Regions from separate parts of the Streptomyces sp. NPDC047981 genome, predicted to be linked through region 3. Evidence: riboswitches for the same ligand, from Rfam matches in the RefSeq annotation. Region 3 holds a riboswitch; each other region holds the start of a gene.
The links. Region 3 has a riboswitch for thiamine pyrophosphate ahead of thiO (glycine oxidase ThiO). Riboswitches for the same ligand answer to the same signal wherever they lie in the genome.

Region 1 (5,913 bases), on a different contig from region 3:
CAGTGGATGTCCCGGCTCGACGCCGTGGTGGAGGAGGACGGGCACCTGCTGATGCACTCCGACACCACCGCCTACCTGGACTACGGCAGCACCATCGAGGACGTCAACGAGACCGTCCACGAGATCCTCAACCGGAACGACGCGGACGAGGTCTGGGACCTGTTCCGTAAGTTCACCAAGCGCTTCGCCTTCCGGGACGACGGCGGCCCCCAGGCGGTCCAGGAGCTGCTCGCCACCTACGGCGGCAGCCGCGTCGTGCACGGCCACAGCCCCATTCCGTACCTCCTGGGCCAGGTCGGCACCGAGGACGGCGAGGGCGGCTCCGGCCCGGGCGTCGACGGTCCGCACGTGTACGCGGAGGGACTGGCCATCGCCATGGACGGCGGTGTGACCATGGCCGGAAAGCTGCTGGTCGTCCAACTCCCCCTGCAGGGCTGACGCATAACGCTCCGCATCCGGGGAAGTCGAATTCGGGAAACCCCCTGTCACCCTGTGCCATAACCGCAATACGATCGGACCATCCGTAGCAGGCTCTCCTCCGTTTCCGCCCGACCGGCCGTAAATTCCACGGTCGACGCGGGCCCTACGGAGCATCGGGGGATGCACATGAACGTGGCTCCGCACCTGCTGACCGAGGATCGTGCCGAGTACGAGCGCATCCTCGACGACGCACTGCGCAACGCGTACGACCATCCGGATCTCGCCGAGATCGGGAAACGGCTCACGGCCGGCCAACTGCGCACGATGGCGCTGAACGCGACGGCCCTGATCACCGCCGCGGCGGCGGTCGAGTACGACCACTTCGTGAAGGTCCGCGAAGAGGCCCGGTCACCGAGCGGTACAAGCGTGATGGGCGCCGTCCTGACGGCGGACGGCGACGGGGCGAGCGGCGGCCCGGGAGCGGGCATCGTCGCGATCGTCACCGTCCTCGCGCCGGTCCTCGCCGGGCCCGCCGCGCTGATATTCCTGCTGGTCGGGGCCGTGCTCAAGCTCATCGCGCCCTCGCTCGCGGTCGCCGACACCCTGCTGACGGCCGGCTGGTTCTTCGGGGCCGTCGCCGCCGCCGGACTGTTCTGCGCCGCCGTCGGGCTGCTGGTCACGGCACTGCGCAACCGCTCCACGGAGGTGGCCGCGAGCGATCCACACCACCGGGAAGAGGACGACGAACTGTCCCGCGCCCGGGAGGCATGGCGTCGCGCCCTGCTGGAACGGGGCATCCTGCCGTTCCTGCGCGAGGCCCTGGCCGCGCCCGGACCGTCGGCCCCGCCGCCCGTGCCCGCGCCCCGCACCGACCGCATACCGAAGATCGGCTACAGCGGACCGGACTTCTCCAGCCCGAACGAAGGCTCGTCCACGACCCGTCCGACCTTCACGAGCCCCGACTACACGGGCCCCGACTTCACGAGCCCGGACTTCACCAGTCCCGACGCCACCGGCCCGGACTACACCGGCCCGGCGTGAGGGGACGGCGCGGAGCGCCGCGGCATGGCGAAGGCTGACCGACGACTCCCCCCGGAATGCCGTCGGTCAGCCTCGTTCGCGCGGACTCAGTCAGCCAGCGGAAGGTAGACGCGGTTGCCGGAGGCCGCGAACTCCTTGGACTTCTCCAGCATCCCGGCCTCGATCTCCGCCGGGGTGGCGTCCGCGTCGCCGCCGAACTGCTCCGTGATGCTGCGGCTGATCTTCATCGAGCAGAACTTCGGACCGCACATCGAGCAGAAGTGCGCGGTCTTCGCGGGCTCGGCCGGCAGCGTCTCGTCGTGGAACTCACGGGCCGTGTCCGGGTCGAGCGCCAGGTTGAACTGGTCCTCCCAGCGGAACTCGAACCGCGCGTCCGACAGCGCGTCGTCCCACTCCTGCGCCCCCGGGTGCCCCTTGGCCAGGTCGGCGGCGTGCGCCGCGATCTTGTACGTGATGACGCCCGTCTTCACGTCGTCGCGGTTGGGCAGCCCCAGGTGCTCCTTGGGCGTGACGTAGCAGAGCATCGCCGTACCCCACCAGGCGATCATCGCGGCGCCGATGCCCGAGGTGATGTGGTCGTACGCGGGCGCGACATCCGTGGTCAGCGGGCCGAGCGTGTAGAACGGCGCCTCCTCGCAGATCTCCTGCTGAAGGTCGATGTTCTCCTTGATCTTGTGCATCGGGACGTGCCCCGGGCCCTCGATCATCGTCTGCACGTTGTGCCGCTTGGCGATCGTGTTCAGCTCACCCAGCGTGCGCAGCTCCGCGAACTGCGCGTCGTCGTTGGCGTCCGCGATCGAGCCGGGGCGCAGGCCGTCGCCCAGCGAGTACGTGACGTCGTACGTCGCGAGGATCTCGCAGAGCTCCTCGAAGTTCGTGTAGAGGAAGTTCTCCTTGTGGTGCGCGAGGCACCAGGCGGCCATGATCGAGCCGCCGCGCGAGACGATGCCGGTCTTGCGACGGGCGGTCAGCGGGACGTACGGCAGCAGCACGCCGGCGTGGACCGTCATGTAGTCGACGCCCTGCTCGGCCTGCTCGATGACGGTGTCCTTGTAGATCTCCCAGGTCAGCTCCTCGGCCTTCCCGTCGACCTTCTCCAGGGCCTGGTAGAGCGGCACGGTGCCGATCGGCACGGGAGAGTTGCGCAGCACCCACTCGCGCGTGGTGTGGATGTTGCGGCCGGTGGAGAGGTCCATGACCGTGTCGGCGCCCCACCTGGTCGCCCAGGTCATCTTCTCCACCTCCTCCTCGATCGAGGAGGTGACGGCGGAGTTGCCGATGTTGGCGTTGACCTTCACCAGGAACCGCTTGCCGATGATCATCGGCTCGATCTCCGGGTGGTTGACGTTGGCCGGAAGCACGGCCCGCCCCGCCGCGATCTCCTCCCGTACGACCTCGGGGGAGACGTTCTCGCGGATCGCGACGTACTCCATCTCAGGGGTGATCTCGCCCCGGCGGGCGTACGCGAGCTGGGTCACGGCCTCGCCGCCGCGGCCCCGGCGCGGCAGCCGCGGCCGCCCCGGGAAGACGGCGTCGAGGTTCTTCAGCCCGCCGCCCCGCGGCGAGGTGTGCTTGATGCCGTCGTCCTCGGGACGGACCGGGCGGCCCGCGTACTCCTCGGTGTCGCCCCGAGAGATGATCCAGTTCTCGCGCAGCGGCGGCAGGCCCCGCCGTACGTCGGTGTCGATGGTGGGGTCGGTGTACGGACCGGACGTGTCGTACAGCGTCACGTCCTTGCCGTTGGTGAGGTGCACCTGCCGGACAGGCACGCGGATGTCGGGGCGCGAGCCCTCGACGTATCCCTTGTGCCAGCCCGGCTTGCGCTCGTCCTGGCCGTCGTTCTCGCTGGTGGCAGGCGTGCGTGCATCCTGAATGGTCATGAGACCGATCTCCCTACGCCGGCATTACCCGGTAACAGGTTCGGCGGTCGGCGCAGCCTCTTCCCGTACGTACGTCCAGTACGCGTGTACGGTGATCAGCGCCCTCTCAGCCCGGTGCTCCGAGCTCCCGCGTGTGCAAAGGTGTCACCACGCTAGCGTCAATCCGGCCGTGCTGAACAGTGGGCCCCCACCGTTCTTGCGATGATCGGTCGGTGACTTCCGAGCAGCAGACCCCCGAACCCGACCGTCATGACGGCCCTGCCACCCATGGCGACGCGGGTCACGGGCACGGCCATACGCACAGTCATGGGCCGGCCGCGCCCGTCTCCCGGCATCTGCGCAGGGTCATCGCGGCTGTCCTGATCCCGTTCGCCACGGCGGTGGTGGTCGGGCTCGTGGTGCTGTGGCCGGGCGGCGCTCCGGAGCACGAGCGCACCGGCGTCGGCTTCGACCGGCAGACGTACCAGGGCAAGGTCGTCTCGGTGGAGAAGGTCGACTGCCAGGATGTGAACGCCGCCCAGGTCCCGCCGACCGGCGACACCTCGACCCCCCAGGGGCGCGAGGCGGTCAACGCCCAGCAGGGAGAGTGCGAGAAGGCGACGATCGAGGTCACGAGCGGTCCGGACAAGGGCCGTACGTTCACCGAGATCGTGCAGCCGGACGCGCCGCGCCAACTGGACGAGGGCCAGGGCGTGGTGGTGGCGTACGCGCCGGACGCTCCGCGTGATCTGCAGTACTCGGTGACGGACGTGAACCGCAAGGTGCCGTTGGCGGTGCTCGCCCTGATCTTCGCCGTGGCGGTCGTGCTGGTCGGCCGGATGCGCGGGGTGATGGCCTTGATCTCGCTCGCCGTGAGTTTCCTGCTGCTGACCTTCTTCATCCTCCCGGCGATCCTTCAGGGGTCGAATCCGCTGGTGGTGGCGGTGGTCGGGTCGAGCGCGATCATGCTGATCGCGCTCTACATGTGCCACGGCCTGTCCGCCCGGACCTCCGTCGCGGTGCTCGGGACGCTGATCTCGCTGCTGTTGATCGGTCTGCTCGGCTCGTTCTTCATCAGCTGGGCCTCGCTGAGCGGCAACACGGACGACAACACCGGCCTGATCCACGGCCTCTACCCGGACATCGACATGTCCGGTCTGCTGCTCGCGGGCATCATCATCGGTTCGCTGGGTGTCCTCGACGATGTGACGGTGACCCAGACCTCGGCGGTGTGGGAGCTGCACCAGGCCGATCCCCGTCTGGGCCCGCGTGGGCTGTACCGGGCGGGCATCAGGATCGGCCGTGACCACATCGCGTCCGTGGTGAACACGCTGGTCCTCGCGTACGCCGGCGCGGCCCTGCCGCTGCTGCTGCTCTTCTCCATCGCGCAGAGCAGCGTGGGGACCGTCGCCAACAGCGAGCTGGTCGCGGAGGAGATCGTCCGCACGCTGGTGGGATCGATCGGCCTGGTCGCCTCCGTGCCGGTCACGACCGCTCTCGCCGCGCTCGTCGTCTCGGCGGACCGGCCGGGCGGACCTGGCGCACCGGGCGGACCGGGTGGGCTGGGCCGAGGCCGAGCCGGCGGGCTGGAGAAGCGTTCATCCAGGGGCGGGCGCCGGCGCCGGGCGAAGTAGCCGGGGTCGGCTGCCGGCCGCCGTCCGGTGACCGGGTCCGTCCGGATCCGTCCGGGACCGCCGGCCCCGCAGCGCGCCGGAGCGCGCCGACCGGTCAGCCGGCGTTCTCCTCCGCGAGAATCCGACCGAGCGCTGCCTCGAGGTTGTCCTCGAAGTCGCCCAGTGTCCGTTCCTGACCGAGCGGCACCAGCTTGTCCGTCCGGTCGAGGAAGGCGACGAGCGGCGGCGCGCTGGCCCGGAACAGGGCGCGGTCGCCGCCGACCTGGAGCCGGATGGCGACGTCCGAAAGGCCCTCGGGGTCGGTCGGCGCGATGTGCACATCGCCGTCGCCGCTCGGCCTGTTGATCCCGTCGAGCAGCAGCTCGCGGCCGAATGCCCAGGTCACAGGGGCGTCTCCGGGAAGGTGGAACGTCATTCGCACCGCGTAGGGATCCCGGGTCTCGTAACGCAGCTCCACCGGGATCCTGAAGGAGAGCTCCTCGGAGACGAGGAAGCTCATCAGGACCTCGGCCTGAACCGACTCTCGCATCATGTACCCCGCAGTAGATGGAGCAGTTGTGTAAACACGGCTGCTGAAAGCGTGATCAAAACGGCCAGGAATGATCCCCCATGGCCCTCTTGACGCAATCGTGCTGGAACGGCTAGCAGATCACAAGGAGTGATTTTTCAGATACTGATAGAGAACGCGAAGGAACTGAGGAGCATTCCGATCTCGTTCCGTAGCCGGTCGACTGCGGGCAGCAACCGTTCTGCCTGGTGAAGGGGGAGGGAAATCGCCATGGCGGCCGCCGTGGACCCCGCAGTGATGGGGATCGCGGCACAGACCGTGCCGAGCGCATATTCCTGACGCTCTACCAGGGGTTCCATTCGCCCCATTCCGCCCAAACGATCCAAAAGGGCACTCCGGTTACGCACCGTGTACGGAGTGATGGCTTCCACGGGATGGCGGTCGAGGTGGT
Region 2 (5,913 bases), on a different contig from region 3:
GTTCGTCGGCGTCATCGCCGTCGCCGTCGTGGTCGGTCTCTGGGAGCTCACCTCCCGCCTCCAGGAACGCAAGGGCATCAAGGCCCCGCTCGTCCCGCTGGCGGTCGGTGGCGCGGCGATGGTCGTGGCCGGCTATGTCCGCGGTGCGGAGGGGGCCTGGGTCGCCATGGCCCTGACCGCCCTCGCGGTCCTCGTGTGGCGCATGACGGAGCCGCCCGAGGGCTATCTGAAGGACGTCACGGCGGGCGTCTTCGCCGCGTTCTACGTGCCGTTCCTGGCCACGTTCGTGGCGCTGATGCTCACGGCCGACGACGGCCCGGAGCGGGTCCTCACGTTCCTGCTGCTCACGGTCGTCAGCGACACCGGCGCGTACGCGATCGGCTGGCGCTTCGGCAAGCACAAGCTGGCACCGCGCATCAGCCCCGGCAAGACCCGCGAGGGCCTGCTCGGAGCGGTGGCGTTCGCGATGGCGGCGGGCGCGCTGTGCATGGAGTTCCTGATCGACGACGGCACGTGGTGGCAGGGCCTGCTGCTCGGCCTCGCGGTGGCGGCGAGCGCGACGCTCGGCGACCTCGGCGAGTCGATGATCAAGCGTGACCTCGGCATCAAGGACATGGGCACGCTGCTGCCCGGCCACGGCGGCATCATGGACCGCCTGGACTCCCTGCTGCCGACGGCCCCGGTGGTCTGGCTGCTCCTGGTGCTCTTCGTCGGCACCACCTGACCTGCGCGTTCTGAGGTGAAGGGCCCGTTGCCCACAGGCTGCGGGCCCTTCGCCGTTCCTCCACGGCACCCGTGCCACCATGCCCACGCTCGGAGAACCCACCGGGCGTGGGCCGCGCGTCGCGTCATGCCGCACCTGAGCGGGCTGGTCAGGCGCTTGCGGCCTCTCCGACCACGTCGACGATCCGCGAGACCCACTTCCGCACCTGATGCCACCGGTTGCAGTACCGGCGAGAGCGCCACCACGACCGGTACACCAGCTGTCGCCCGCACCACTTGCACGGCTTCGTACGCTTGCTCTGATCCCCCATGGCCGGTGACTCTAGCGGCCACCTCCGACATCGGCCCGGCCGCGCGGACTGTGGCGCATCACGCAGACGGTGCCCGAACGAGCCCGGTCCACAGGGTGAGCTGCTGTTCCGGGCCGTCCCGGGGCCGCCATCGGGCACCGACGGCCACCACCGGTCACCACCCGGCAGCGCGACGGCCCAGGGACAGTGGGTTCCGTCTGCGACACTGGTACCACCATGCCCAAGCCCGGAGAACTCACTTTCGTCGCCCCGCGCGGAGCCAAGAAGCCGCCGCGGCACCTTGCCGACCTCACGCCCGCCGAGCGCAAGGAGGCCGTCGCCGCGATCGGCGAGAAGCCGTTCCGCGCCAAGCAGCTGTCCACGCACTACTTCGCGCGGTACGCCCACGACCCCGCCGAGTGGACCGACATCCCCGCCGCCTCGCGCGAGAAGCTGCAGGGGGAGCTGCTGCCCGACCTGATGTCGGTGGTCCGGCACATCTCGTGCGACGACGACACCACCCGTAAGACCCTGTGGAAGCTGCACGACGGCACGCTCGTCGAGTCCGTGCTGATGCGGTACCCGGACCGGGTCACCATGTGCATCTCCTCCCAGGCCGGCTGCGGGATGAACTGCCCGTTCTGTGCCACCGGGCAGGCCGGGCTCGACCGGAACCTGTCGACGGCCGAGATCGTGCACCAGATCGTCGACGGCATGCGTGCCCTGCGTGACGGGGAAGTGCCCGGTGGGCCGGCGCGGCTCAGCAACATCGTCTTCATGGGCATGGGCGAGCCGCTCGCCAACTACAAGCGGGTCGTCGGCGCCATCCGCCGGCTCACCGACCCCGAGCCGGACGGGCTCGGGCTCTCGCAGCGCGGGATCACCGTCTCCACCGTGGGCCTCGTCCCGGCGATGCTGCGCTTCGCCGACGAGGGCTTCAAGTGCCGGCTCGCCGTCTCGCTGCACGCCCCCGACGACGAGCTGCGCGACACCCTCGTGCCCGTCAACACGCGCTGGAAGGTCCGCGAGGTCCTCGACGCCGCGTGGGAGTACGCCGAGAAGTCCGGGCGCCGGATCTCCATCGAGTACGCGCTCATCCGCGACATCAACGACCAGGCGTGGCGGGGCGACCTGCTCGGGCGGCTGCTCAAGGGCAAGCGGGTCCATGTGAACCTGATTCCGCTGAACCCGACGCCCGGGTCCAAGTGGACCGCGTCCCGGCCCGAGGACGAGAAGGCCTTCGTCGAGGCCATCGCGTCCCATGGCGTGCCCGTCACCGTCCGTGACACCCGTGGTCAGGAGATCGACGGTGCCTGTGGACAGCTGGCGGCCTCGGAGCGCTGACCTTGTAGTCTGTGCTCGAACACATCTCCATATTCCGACAGGGGAGCGCCACAGCGCTGAGAGTGCGGTCACGGACCGCAGACCCTCTGAACCTCGCCCAGGTCATTCTGGGTAGGAAGTTCGGTCGCAACTCAAGCTGTTGCGCCCTGCCCACCCTCCGGTGGGCAGGGCCGCGTCTCTTCCTGGTCACACCCAGGAGGAATTTCCGTGAGCACCAAGAAGATGGCCGCCGCCGCGATCGCCGCGGCGCTGGGCGTCACCACCCTCGCCGCCTGCGGCACCGAGGACATCAGGGACGCGGCCGGCAAGAGCGGTGAGCCCACGCCGAAGACCGTGACCCTCGTCAGCCACGACTCCTTCAACGCCTCCAAGGAGGTCCTGGCGGAGTTCACCAAGCAGACCGGCTTCACCGTCAAGGTCCTCAAGAGCGGTGACGCGGGCGTCGCCGTCAACAAGGAGATCCTCACCAAGGGCTCCCCGCAGGGAGACGTCTTCTTCGGCGTCGACAACACCCTGCTCTCCCGTGCGCTCGACAACGGGATCTTCGTCCCGTACGAGGCGAAGGGTCTGGACGCGGTCGCGCCCGAGACGCGGCTCGACAAGGAGCACCGCGTCACCCCGATCGACACCGGCGACATCTGCGTCAACTACGACAAGAAGTACTTCGCCGACAAGAAGCTCGCGCCCCCGCAGACCTTCGACGACCTGGCCAAGCCGGAGTACAAGAACCTGCTCGTGGTCGAGAACCCCGAGAAGTCCTCCCCGGGCCTCGGTTTCCTGCTCGGCACCGCCGCCCAGTACGGCGACGACGGCTGGCAGGACTACTGGACGAAGCTCAAGGCCAACGGCGTGAAGGTCGTCGACAGCTGGGAGCTCGCCTACAACCAGGAGTTCTCCGGCTCCGCCGGCGGCAAGCAGGCCAAGGGCGACCGGCCGCTGGTCGTCAGCTACGCCTCCAGCCCGCCGGTCGAGGTCCTCTACGCCGACCCGCAGCCGAAGGAAGCGCCCACCGGCGTCTCCACCGGCACCTGCTTCCGGCAGATCGAGTTCGCCGGGCTGCTGAACGGGGCGAAGAACCCCGAGGGCGGCAAGGCGCTGATCGACTTCCTGATCTCCAAGAAGTTCCAGGAGGACATGCCGCTGCAGATGTTCGTCAACCCGGTGACGAAGGAAGCCCAGCTGCCCGAGCTGTTCACGAAGCACGGTGTGGTGATCGACAAGCCGCAGACCATGGCGCCCGAGAAGATCGCCGAGAAGCGTGACCAGTGGATCCAGTCGTGGTCCTCGACCGTTCTGAAGTAGTCCCCGACCGCCGGGGAAGCGCGGCGCGGCTCGGCCTGATGGTCGTGCCCGTCGCCTTCTTCGCGCTCTTCTTCGCGTGGCCCGTCGCCTCGATCGTCGAGCGCGGGCTGCGCGTCGACGGGGCGTGGGAGTTCGGCCGGTTCGGCGAGACGCTGACCCGGCCGGAGATCCTCGACGTCCTCTGGTTCACCCTCTGGCAGGCGCTCGCCTCCACCGCGCTGACCCTGCTGATAGCCCTGCCCGGGGCGTACGTCTTCGCGCGCTTCGACTTCCCCGGCAAGGGGCTGCTGCGCGCCGTCGTCACCGTCCCCTTCGTGATGCCGACCGTCATGGTCGGTACGGCCTTCCTCGCCCTCGTCGGCCGCGGCGGGCTGCTCGACGAACTGTGGGGCGTCCGCCTCGACACCACCGTCTGGGCCATCCTCCTCGCCCACGTCTTCTTCAACTACGCCGTCGTCGTCAGGACCGTCGGCGGACTGTGGGCGCAGCTCGACCCCCGCCAGGAGGAGGCCGCCCGCGTCCTCGGCGCCTCCCGTTTCACCGCCTGGCGGACGGTGACGCTGCCCGCGCTCGCCCCCGCCGTCGGAGCGGCGGCGCTGATGGTCTTCCTCTTCACCGCCGGCTCCTTCGCCGTCGTCCAGATCCTCGGCGGACCGGCGTACTCCACCCTGGAGACCGAGATCTACCGGCAGACGGTCGACCGCTTCGACCTGACGACGGCCGCCGTGCTCACGATCGTCCAGTTCGTCGCCGTCGGCGTCGTCCTCGCCGTGCACGCCCGGACGGTACGGCGGCGGGAGACGGCCCTGAAGCTCGTACCGCCCGAGCAGACCGCCCGCCGGATCACCGGGATCGGCCAGTGGGCCCTCTTCGGGGGTGTCCTCGTCTCGATCGTCCTGCTGCTCGTCCTTCCGCTCGCCGTGCTGATCGAGCGCTCCTTCGCCACCCCCGACGGGTACGGGCTCGACTACTACCGGGCCCTGCAGTCCACCGACCCCTCCGGCACGTTCCTCGTGCCCCTGGTCGACACGATCGGGAACTCCCTGCGGTACGCCGTCGTCGCCACCGCGATCGCCCTGGTGATCGGGGGACTCGCCGCCGCCGCGCTCACCCGGCGGGCAGGGCGGCTCGTGCGCGGCTTCGACGCGCTGCTGATGCTGCCGCTCGGGGTGTCGGCGGTGACGGTCGGCTTCGGCTTCCTGATCACCCTGGACGAGCCGCCGTTCGACCTGCGGGCGAGCTGGATCCTCGTGCCGCTCGCGCAGGCCCTGGTCGGTGTCCCCTTCGTCGTGCGGACCATGCTGCCCGTCCTGCGCGCGGTGGACGAGCGGCTGCGGGAGGCGGCGGCCGTCCTCGGGGCCTCGCCGCTGCGTGCCTGGCGCGAGGTCGACCTGCCGCTGGTGCGGCGGGCGCTGCTCATCGCGGCCGGGTTCGCCTTCGCCGTCTCGCTCGGCGAGTTCGGCGCGACCGTCTTCATCGCCCGGCCCGACAACCCGACGCTGCCGGTCGCCGTCGCCCGGCTCCTCGGCCGGCCGGGTGAGCTCAACTACGGCCAGGCCATGGCCCTTTCGACGATTCTGATGGTGGTGTGCGCGGTGTCCCTGCTGCTCCTCGAACGGCTCCGCGTCGACCGGGCCGCCTCCGGCTCAGGGGAGTTCTGATGCTGCGCTTCGAGGACGTGACCGTACGGTTCGGGGAGCGGGCCGTGGTCGACTCCGTGGACCTGGAGGTCGCCGACCACGAGATCGTGTGCGTGCTCGGCCCCAGCGGCAGCGGCAAGTCCACGCTCCTGCGGGCCGTCGCCGGACTCCAGGCGCTCCACGGCGGGCGGGTCCGGCTGGACGGCGCCGACCAGGCGGGCGTGCCCGCGCACCGGCGCGGGGTTGGTCTGATGTTCCAGGACCACCAGCTCTTCCCGCAGCGGGACGTCGGCGCCAACGTCGCCTTCGGGCTCCGGATGCGCGGTGTGGCGAAGGCCGAACGGGACGCCCGGGTACGGGAGTTGCTGGAGCTGGTCGGGCTCCCCGGGGCCGAGCGCCGGGCCGTCGCCGCGCTCTCCGGCGGCGAGCAGCAGCGCGTGGCGCTCGCCCGCGCCCTCGCACCCCGCCCTCGGCTGCTGATGCTGGACGAGCCCCTCGGGCAACTCGACCGGGGCCTGCGGGAACGGCTCGTGGTCGAACTGCGCTCCCTCTTCCGGCAGTTGGGTACGACCGTGCTGGCCGTCACACACGACCAGGGCGAGGCGTTCGCGCTC
Region 3 (5,913 bases):
TCGACGGCGGTGAGGTGGGCGACGGGGGTGAGGGTGGTGTCCCCGGCGATCTTCTGGGTGGCCTTGACGGTGCCGCCACGCGTGGAACCGCCGGCCCCGTAGGTCACGGAGACGAAGCTCGGGCCGACCGCCTCGACGCGGCGCAGGGCGTTCCAGAGGCTCCGCTCACCCTTCTCCGTCCGGGGCGCGAAGAACTCGAACGAGTACGACGGCTTGCCGGACTCGAGGATCTCGCGGACCGTGCGTGCGCGGTCCGAGCGGGTGGAAGCGGTACCTAGGGCCATACCGGCAGGTTAGACGGGGTGCCGCGGCCCACGAAGTGGTGTCCGAGTCGTGGACACCTTTTTGGACGCCGTTCGGACAGGGTTTCCCTGACGCCCATCGGGGCGTCACGGGGGGGGCCGCGCTACGCGGAGCGCTCGCGGACGCGCTTGGCCAGGCGGGCCGTGGCCGCGGCGGGGTCGTCGGCCTCGGTGATCGCGCGGACGACGACGATGCGGCGGGCGCCCGCCTCCAGGACCTCGTCGAGGGTGGACTCGTCGATGCCGCCGATGGCGAACCAGGGACGGTCCTGCTCCAGGGCGGCCGTGTACCGCACGAGGTCGAGGCCGGGGGCGTACCGCCCGGGCTTGGTGGGGGTGGGCCAGCAGGGGCCGGTGCAGAAGTAGTCCACGCCCGGCTCGGCGGCGGCCGCGTCCACCTCGGACTCGGCGTGGCAGGACCGGCCGACGAGCACTCCCTCGCCGAGGATCTTCCGGGCGGCGGGCACGGGCAGGTCGCCCTGGCCCAGGTGCAGCACGTCGGAGCCGATGGCGTGGGCGACGTCGGCCCGGTCGTTCACCGCGAGGAGCTTGCCGTGCCGGCGGCAGGCCTCGGCGAAGACGGCGAGGTACTCCAGCTCCTCACCGGCCTCCATGCCCTTGTCGCGGAGCTGCACGATGTCCACACCGGAGGAGAGCACGGCGTCGAGGAAGGCCGGCAGGTCCCCCTGGCGCTTGCGGGCGTCCGTGCAGAGGTAGAGCCGGGCGTCGGCGAGCTGCGCGCGAGGCGTGGACATGGGTGGTTCCCCCCGTCGGGTGCGGCGGTCCGAGGGAGCCGGGCGGGCCCGGCCCCCAGGGGCCTCCTGTGGTGTCTTCGGTGCGTGTGCGTCAGACGGCGAGCGCCTGGGCGCGGCGCTTCACCTCCGTGCCGCGATTCTCGCTGAGGGCCTGCGCGGGCGTGCCCGGCAGGGTCGGGTCGGGAGTGAAGAGCCACTCCAGCATCTCTTCGTCGCTGAAGCCGTCGTCCTTCAGGAGGGTCAGGGTCCCGGAGAGGCCCTTGACCACCTTGTCGCCGTCGATGAAGGCGGCGGGCACCTGGAGCGCCTTGTTCTCGCCGCGTCGTACGGCGATGAGCTGGCCCTCCTTGACCAGCTGCCGCACGCGCGTCACCTCGACATCGAGCATTTCCGCGATGTCGGGGAGGTAGAGCCAGGCGGGGACGAGAGCATCGGTCTTTGCGTCAATCTCGGTCACGGGAACAAGCCTGCCATCCCGGGCTGACAGTCGGTAGTCGGGCCGGGGCCGTCCGGCGGATCGGAGCCGGTCGGCCCTCAGACGACCGCCGCCTTCAGGGGGACGGACGGGTCGGCGGCGCGGCCCGGGTCGAGGCGCTCGCCGGACTCGATCAGCTTGCGGCCCTGGGCCAGGTCGCGGGGGCGGCCGACGGCGAGCAGGGCGACGAGGACGCCGTCGTCGAGCCAGAGGGCGGACCAGGAGGCGTCGGCCGGGTCACCGCGTCGGACCAGGGCGGCGGCCGGGCTGTGGTGGCCGGCGTACTGCACGAACCGGCCGAACTGCTCGGACCAGAAGTACGGCACCGGGTCGTAGGCCCGGGGGGCCTCGCCGACGATGTCGGCCGCGACGGTCCGGGGGCCCTGGAGGGCGTTGTCCCAGTGGTGGACGAGGAGCCGGGCGCCGTAGCGGGCGGAGGGGAAGGAGGCGCAGTCGCCGACGGCGTACACGTCGGGCAGGGAGGTGCGGAGCCGGTCGTCGGCGGTGACGGAGCCGTCCGCGCCGAGGGCGATGCCGGAGCCGGTGAGCCACCGGGTGGCGGGCCGGGCGCCGATGCCGACGACGACCGCGTCCGCGGGCAGCCGCCGGCCGTCGGCCAGGACGACCGTGCCGGGTTCGACGGACTCCACGCGCGCGTGGGTGAGGAGTTCGGCGCCGCTCTCCTCGTACCAGCGCGCCATGGGTGCGGCGACCTCGGTGGGCAGCGCGCCGGCGAGCGGGTGGTCGGCGGCCTCGACGACGGTGACCGCGCACCCCGCCTCGCGCGCGGCGGTGGCGAACTCGGCGCCGATCCATCCGGCGCCGACGACCACGATGTCGTGGCGGCGCTCCAGGACGGGCTTGAGCCGTGCCGCGTCGTCCAGGGTGCGCAGCAGGTGGACCCCGGGCACGCCCTCGGTGCCGGGCAGGGTGACCGGTTCGGCGCCGGTGGCGAGGACCAGGACGTCGTACCGGACGGGTCCGGCCTCCGTGTCGATCTCGTGGTCCTCGGCGCGCAGGCCGGTCACGTCGAGGCCGAGCCGCAGCTCGATGGAGAGCGCCTCGAAGTCGACGTCGAAGGCCGAGTCCTCGGCCTTGCCGAGGAGGACCGCCTTGGACAGGGGCGGGCGGTCGTAGGGCTGGTGGGGCTCGGCCCCGATGAGGGTGACCGGTCCGGTGAAGCCCTGTTCGCGCAGGGCGACGGCGGTCTGCACCCCCGCCATCCCGGCGCCCACGACGACGACCCGCTGCTCTTCCCGCTTCTGCTCGCTCACTCGATCACCTTAACTATCTGACGCACCGTCAGGAAGGCAGCTGCTCCACGACGCTGGTACCGGAGCCCTCCTGGGACTCCCATGCCCAGCTCTCCTCCAGTCGAACGCGTCCGTCCGGCAGCTGCACCACGAGGGAGACGCAATGCCCGGAAGAGGTCGTTCCGTCCCGCTTCAACTGCACGTACCGGAAGTCGAGCCGGTCCCCCGCGCGCGTGCCGACGAGGTTTCCCCGCACCACGTCACCGCCCGCGTACTCGGCCCAGACGCTGCCGTCCTCCTCGTGGTACGTGAACCGGGTACGCGTCCCGACCTGACCGGGGGCCTGGTCGGCGACGGGGGCGAGGACGAGGCCGTCGAGAGATCGAGCCACGGGTGAGGCTCCCTTACTGGGCGTCGGGGGCTGGGGTTAGGCTGACCGTCAACGTAGAGCACTCGCGGGAGCCCGGACGCACCGGGCTGAGAGGGAGGCTGACCGGCCTCCGACCGTACGAACCTGATCCGGGTCATGCCGGCGAAGGGAGGGGCTGGACGCCCATGTCGCGTACACGCGGCACATGCCGCACATCGGACGTTCTCGTCATCGGGGGCGGAATCATCGGCCTGGTCACGGCCTGGCGGTCCGCGCAGCGCGGACTGTCCACGGCGGTCGTGGACCCCGAACCGGGCGGCGGGGCCGCCCGGGTGGCGGCCGGGATGCTCGCCGCCGTCACCGAACTCCACTACGGCGAGGAGACCCTGCTCGCCCTCAACCTCGCCTCCGCGCAGCGCTACCCCGCGTTCGTCGCCGAACTCCAGGAGGCCACAGGACACGACGTCGGCTACCGCGCCTGCGGCACGCTGGCCGTCGCGCTCGACGCCGACGACCGGGCCCATCTGCGGGAGCTGCACGCCCTCCAGATCCGCTCCGGCCTGGAGTCGGAGTGGCTCAGCGGGCGCGACTGCCGCCGTCTTGAGCCGATGCTGGCACCGGGCGTGCGCGGCGGGCTGCGGGTCGACGGCGACCACCAGGTCGATCCGCGCCGGCTCGCCGCCGCGCTCGTCACGGCCTGCGAGCGGGCCGGGGTGGTCTTCCACCGGAGCCTCGCCGAGAGCCTGACGGTGGTGCGGGACCGGGCCACGGGCGTGACGCTCGCCGACGGCTCCGCCCTGGAGGCGGAGCAGGTCGTGCTGGCGGCAGGCAGCCTCAGCGGCCGGCTCGCGGGCGTGCCCGCGGAGGTCCTGCCGCCCGTACGCCCCGTCAAGGGACAGGTGCTCCGGCTCACCGTGCCGCCCGCGTTCGCGCCGTTCCTGTCCCGGACCGTCCGCGCGGTCGTGCGCGGCAGCCACGTCTACCTGGTGCCGCGCGAGAACGGCGAGCTGGTCGTCGGCGCGACCAGCGAGGAGCTGGGCTGGGACACCACCGTCACGGCGGGCGGGGTGTACGAGCTGCTCCGCGACGCCCACGAACTCGTCCCCGGCCTCACCGAGCTGCCGCTCACCGAGACCCTGGCCGGCCTGCGCCCCGGGTCGCCGGACAACGCGCCGCTGCTCGGCCCGACCGCGCTCGACGGCCTGCGGCTGGCCACCGGGCACTACCGCAACGGTGTCCTGCTCACCCCGGTCACCGGTGACGTCATGGCCGCGTTCCTCGCCACCGGCGTGCTTCCGGACGAGGCCCGCCCCTTCACTCCCCGCCGCTTCTCCCCCGTACGACAGGAGCAGCCCGCATGACCGCCCCGCAGACCACCGTCTCCGTCAACGGCGAGGCGCGCGTCCTCGCCGCGCCCACCACCCTCGACGCCCTGGTCACCACCCTGACCGCCGCGCCCACCGGCGTCGCGGCGGCCGTCAACGAGACCGTCGTACCCCGCAGCCAGTGGTCCGCGACCGTCCTCGGCGAGGGCGACCGGGTCGAGGTCCTCACCGCCGTACAGGGAGGCTGACCGCCATGTCCGACGACACCTTCCTCCTCGGCGGTACGGAGTTCTCCTCCCGGCTGATCCTCGGCACGGGCGGCGCCCCGAGCCTGGAGATCCTCGAACGCTCCCTCGCCGTCAGCGGCACCGAGCTGACCACCGTCGCCATGCGGCGACTGGACCCGACCGTGCGCGGCTCGGTCCTCTCCGTCCTGGAGAAGCTCTCGATCCGCGTCCTGCCGAACACGGCGGGCTGCTACACGGCGGGCGAGGCGATCCTGACCGCGCGGCTCGCCCGTGAGGCGCTCGGCACCGACTGGATCAAGCTGGAGGTCATCGCCGACGAGCGGACCCTGCTGCCGGACCCGGTGGAGACGCTCGACGCGGCCGAGACGCTGGTCGACGACGGCTTCATCGTCCTGCCGTACACCAACGACGACCCGGTCCTCGCGCGGAAGCTGGAGGACGTGGGGTGCGCGGCGGTCATGCCGCTCGGCTCCCCGATCGGGTCCGGGCTCGGGATCCGCAACCCGCACAACTTCGAGCTGATCGTCGACCGCGCGGGCGTCCCGGTGATCCTGGACGCGGGCGCGGGCACCGCCTCGGACGTGGCGCTGGCCATGGAGCTGGGCTGCTCGGCGGTCATGCTCGCCTCCGCGGTGACCCGGGCGCAGGATCCGGTGCTGATGGCGGAGGGGATGCGGCACGCGGTGGAGGCGGGCCGGCTCGCCCACCGGGCGGGCCGGATCCCGCGCCGGCACTTCGCCGAGGCGTCCTCCCCCACGGACGGCCGCGCGGTCCTGGACCCGGAACGCCCGGCGTTCTGAGGCGCCGCGGCGCGCGGAACCCGTGCGTCGCGTCACAGCTGTGCTGCGGTCGAGCCGGTGGGGACCGGGGTGTCCCTCCCGGCTCGTAAACTCGGGGCCGTGGACACGACCCTTCAGGACCCCCTCGTCGGGCAGCTGCTCGACGGCCGCTACCGCGTCGACGCGCGCATCGCCGTCGGCGGGATGGCCACGGTCTACCGGGCCGTGGACACCCGCCTCGACCGGGTGCTCGCGCTCAAGGTGATGCACCCGGCCCTCGCCACCGACGCCGCGTTCGTCGAGCGGTTCATCCGCGAGGCCAAGTCCGTCGCGCGGCTCGCCCACCCCAACGTGGTGGGGGTCTTCGACCAGGGCGCGGACGGCGCGTACGTCTATCTGGCCATGG

Region 1: another riboswitch for thiamine pyrophosphate. It lies ahead of thiC (phosphomethylpyrimidine synthase ThiC); the one in region 3 lies ahead of thiO (glycine oxidase ThiO).
Region 2: another riboswitch for thiamine pyrophosphate. It lies ahead of AB0E14_RS13115 (thiamine ABC transporter substrate-binding protein); the one in region 3 lies ahead of thiO (glycine oxidase ThiO).

What each region holds. Positions count from the first base shown of each region.
Region 1 is NZ_JBEZNQ010000013.1:15,985-21,897, reverse strand. Features, by position in the region: gene AB0E14_RS10490 (metallophosphoesterase) at 1-438, shown strand, start outside; gene AB0E14_RS10485 (hypothetical protein) at 601-1,461, shown strand; gene thiC (phosphomethylpyrimidine synthase ThiC) at 1,548-3,341, opposite strand; TPP riboswitch at 3,335-3,482, opposite strand; gene AB0E14_RS10475 (YibE/F family protein) at 3,521-4,954, shown strand; gene AB0E14_RS10470 (SsgA family sporulation/cell division regulator) at 5,049-5,483, opposite strand; gene AB0E14_RS10465 (helix-turn-helix domain-containing protein) at 5,621-5,913, opposite strand, start outside.
Region 2 is NZ_JBEZNQ010000017.1:80,071-85,983, reverse strand. Features, by position in the region: gene AB0E14_RS13125 (phosphatidate cytidylyltransferase) at 1-724, shown strand, start outside; gene rlmN (23S rRNA (adenine(2503)-C(2))-methyltransferase RlmN) at 1,251-2,357, shown strand; TPP riboswitch at 2,387-2,493, shown strand; gene AB0E14_RS13115 (thiamine ABC transporter substrate-binding protein) at 2,580-3,659, shown strand; gene AB0E14_RS13110 (iron ABC transporter permease) at 3,698-5,320, shown strand; gene AB0E14_RS13105 (ABC transporter ATP-binding protein) at 5,320-5,913, shown strand, end outside.
Region 3 is NZ_JBEZNQ010000032.1:77,144-83,056, reverse strand. Features, by position in the region: gene metF (methylenetetrahydrofolate reductase [NAD(P)H]) at 1-284, opposite strand, end outside; gene thiE (thiamine phosphate synthase) at 407-1,057, opposite strand; gene AB0E14_RS20645 (Rv2175c family DNA-binding protein) at 1,149-1,514, opposite strand; gene AB0E14_RS20640 (FAD-dependent oxidoreductase) at 1,592-2,806, opposite strand; gene AB0E14_RS20635 (hypothetical protein) at 2,835-3,176, opposite strand; TPP riboswitch at 3,231-3,343, shown strand; gene thiO (glycine oxidase ThiO) at 3,341-4,516, shown strand; gene thiS (sulfur carrier protein ThiS) at 4,513-4,728, shown strand; gene AB0E14_RS20620 (thiazole synthase) at 4,734-5,528, shown strand; gene pknB (Stk1 family PASTA domain-containing Ser/Thr kinase) at 5,628-5,913, shown strand, end outside.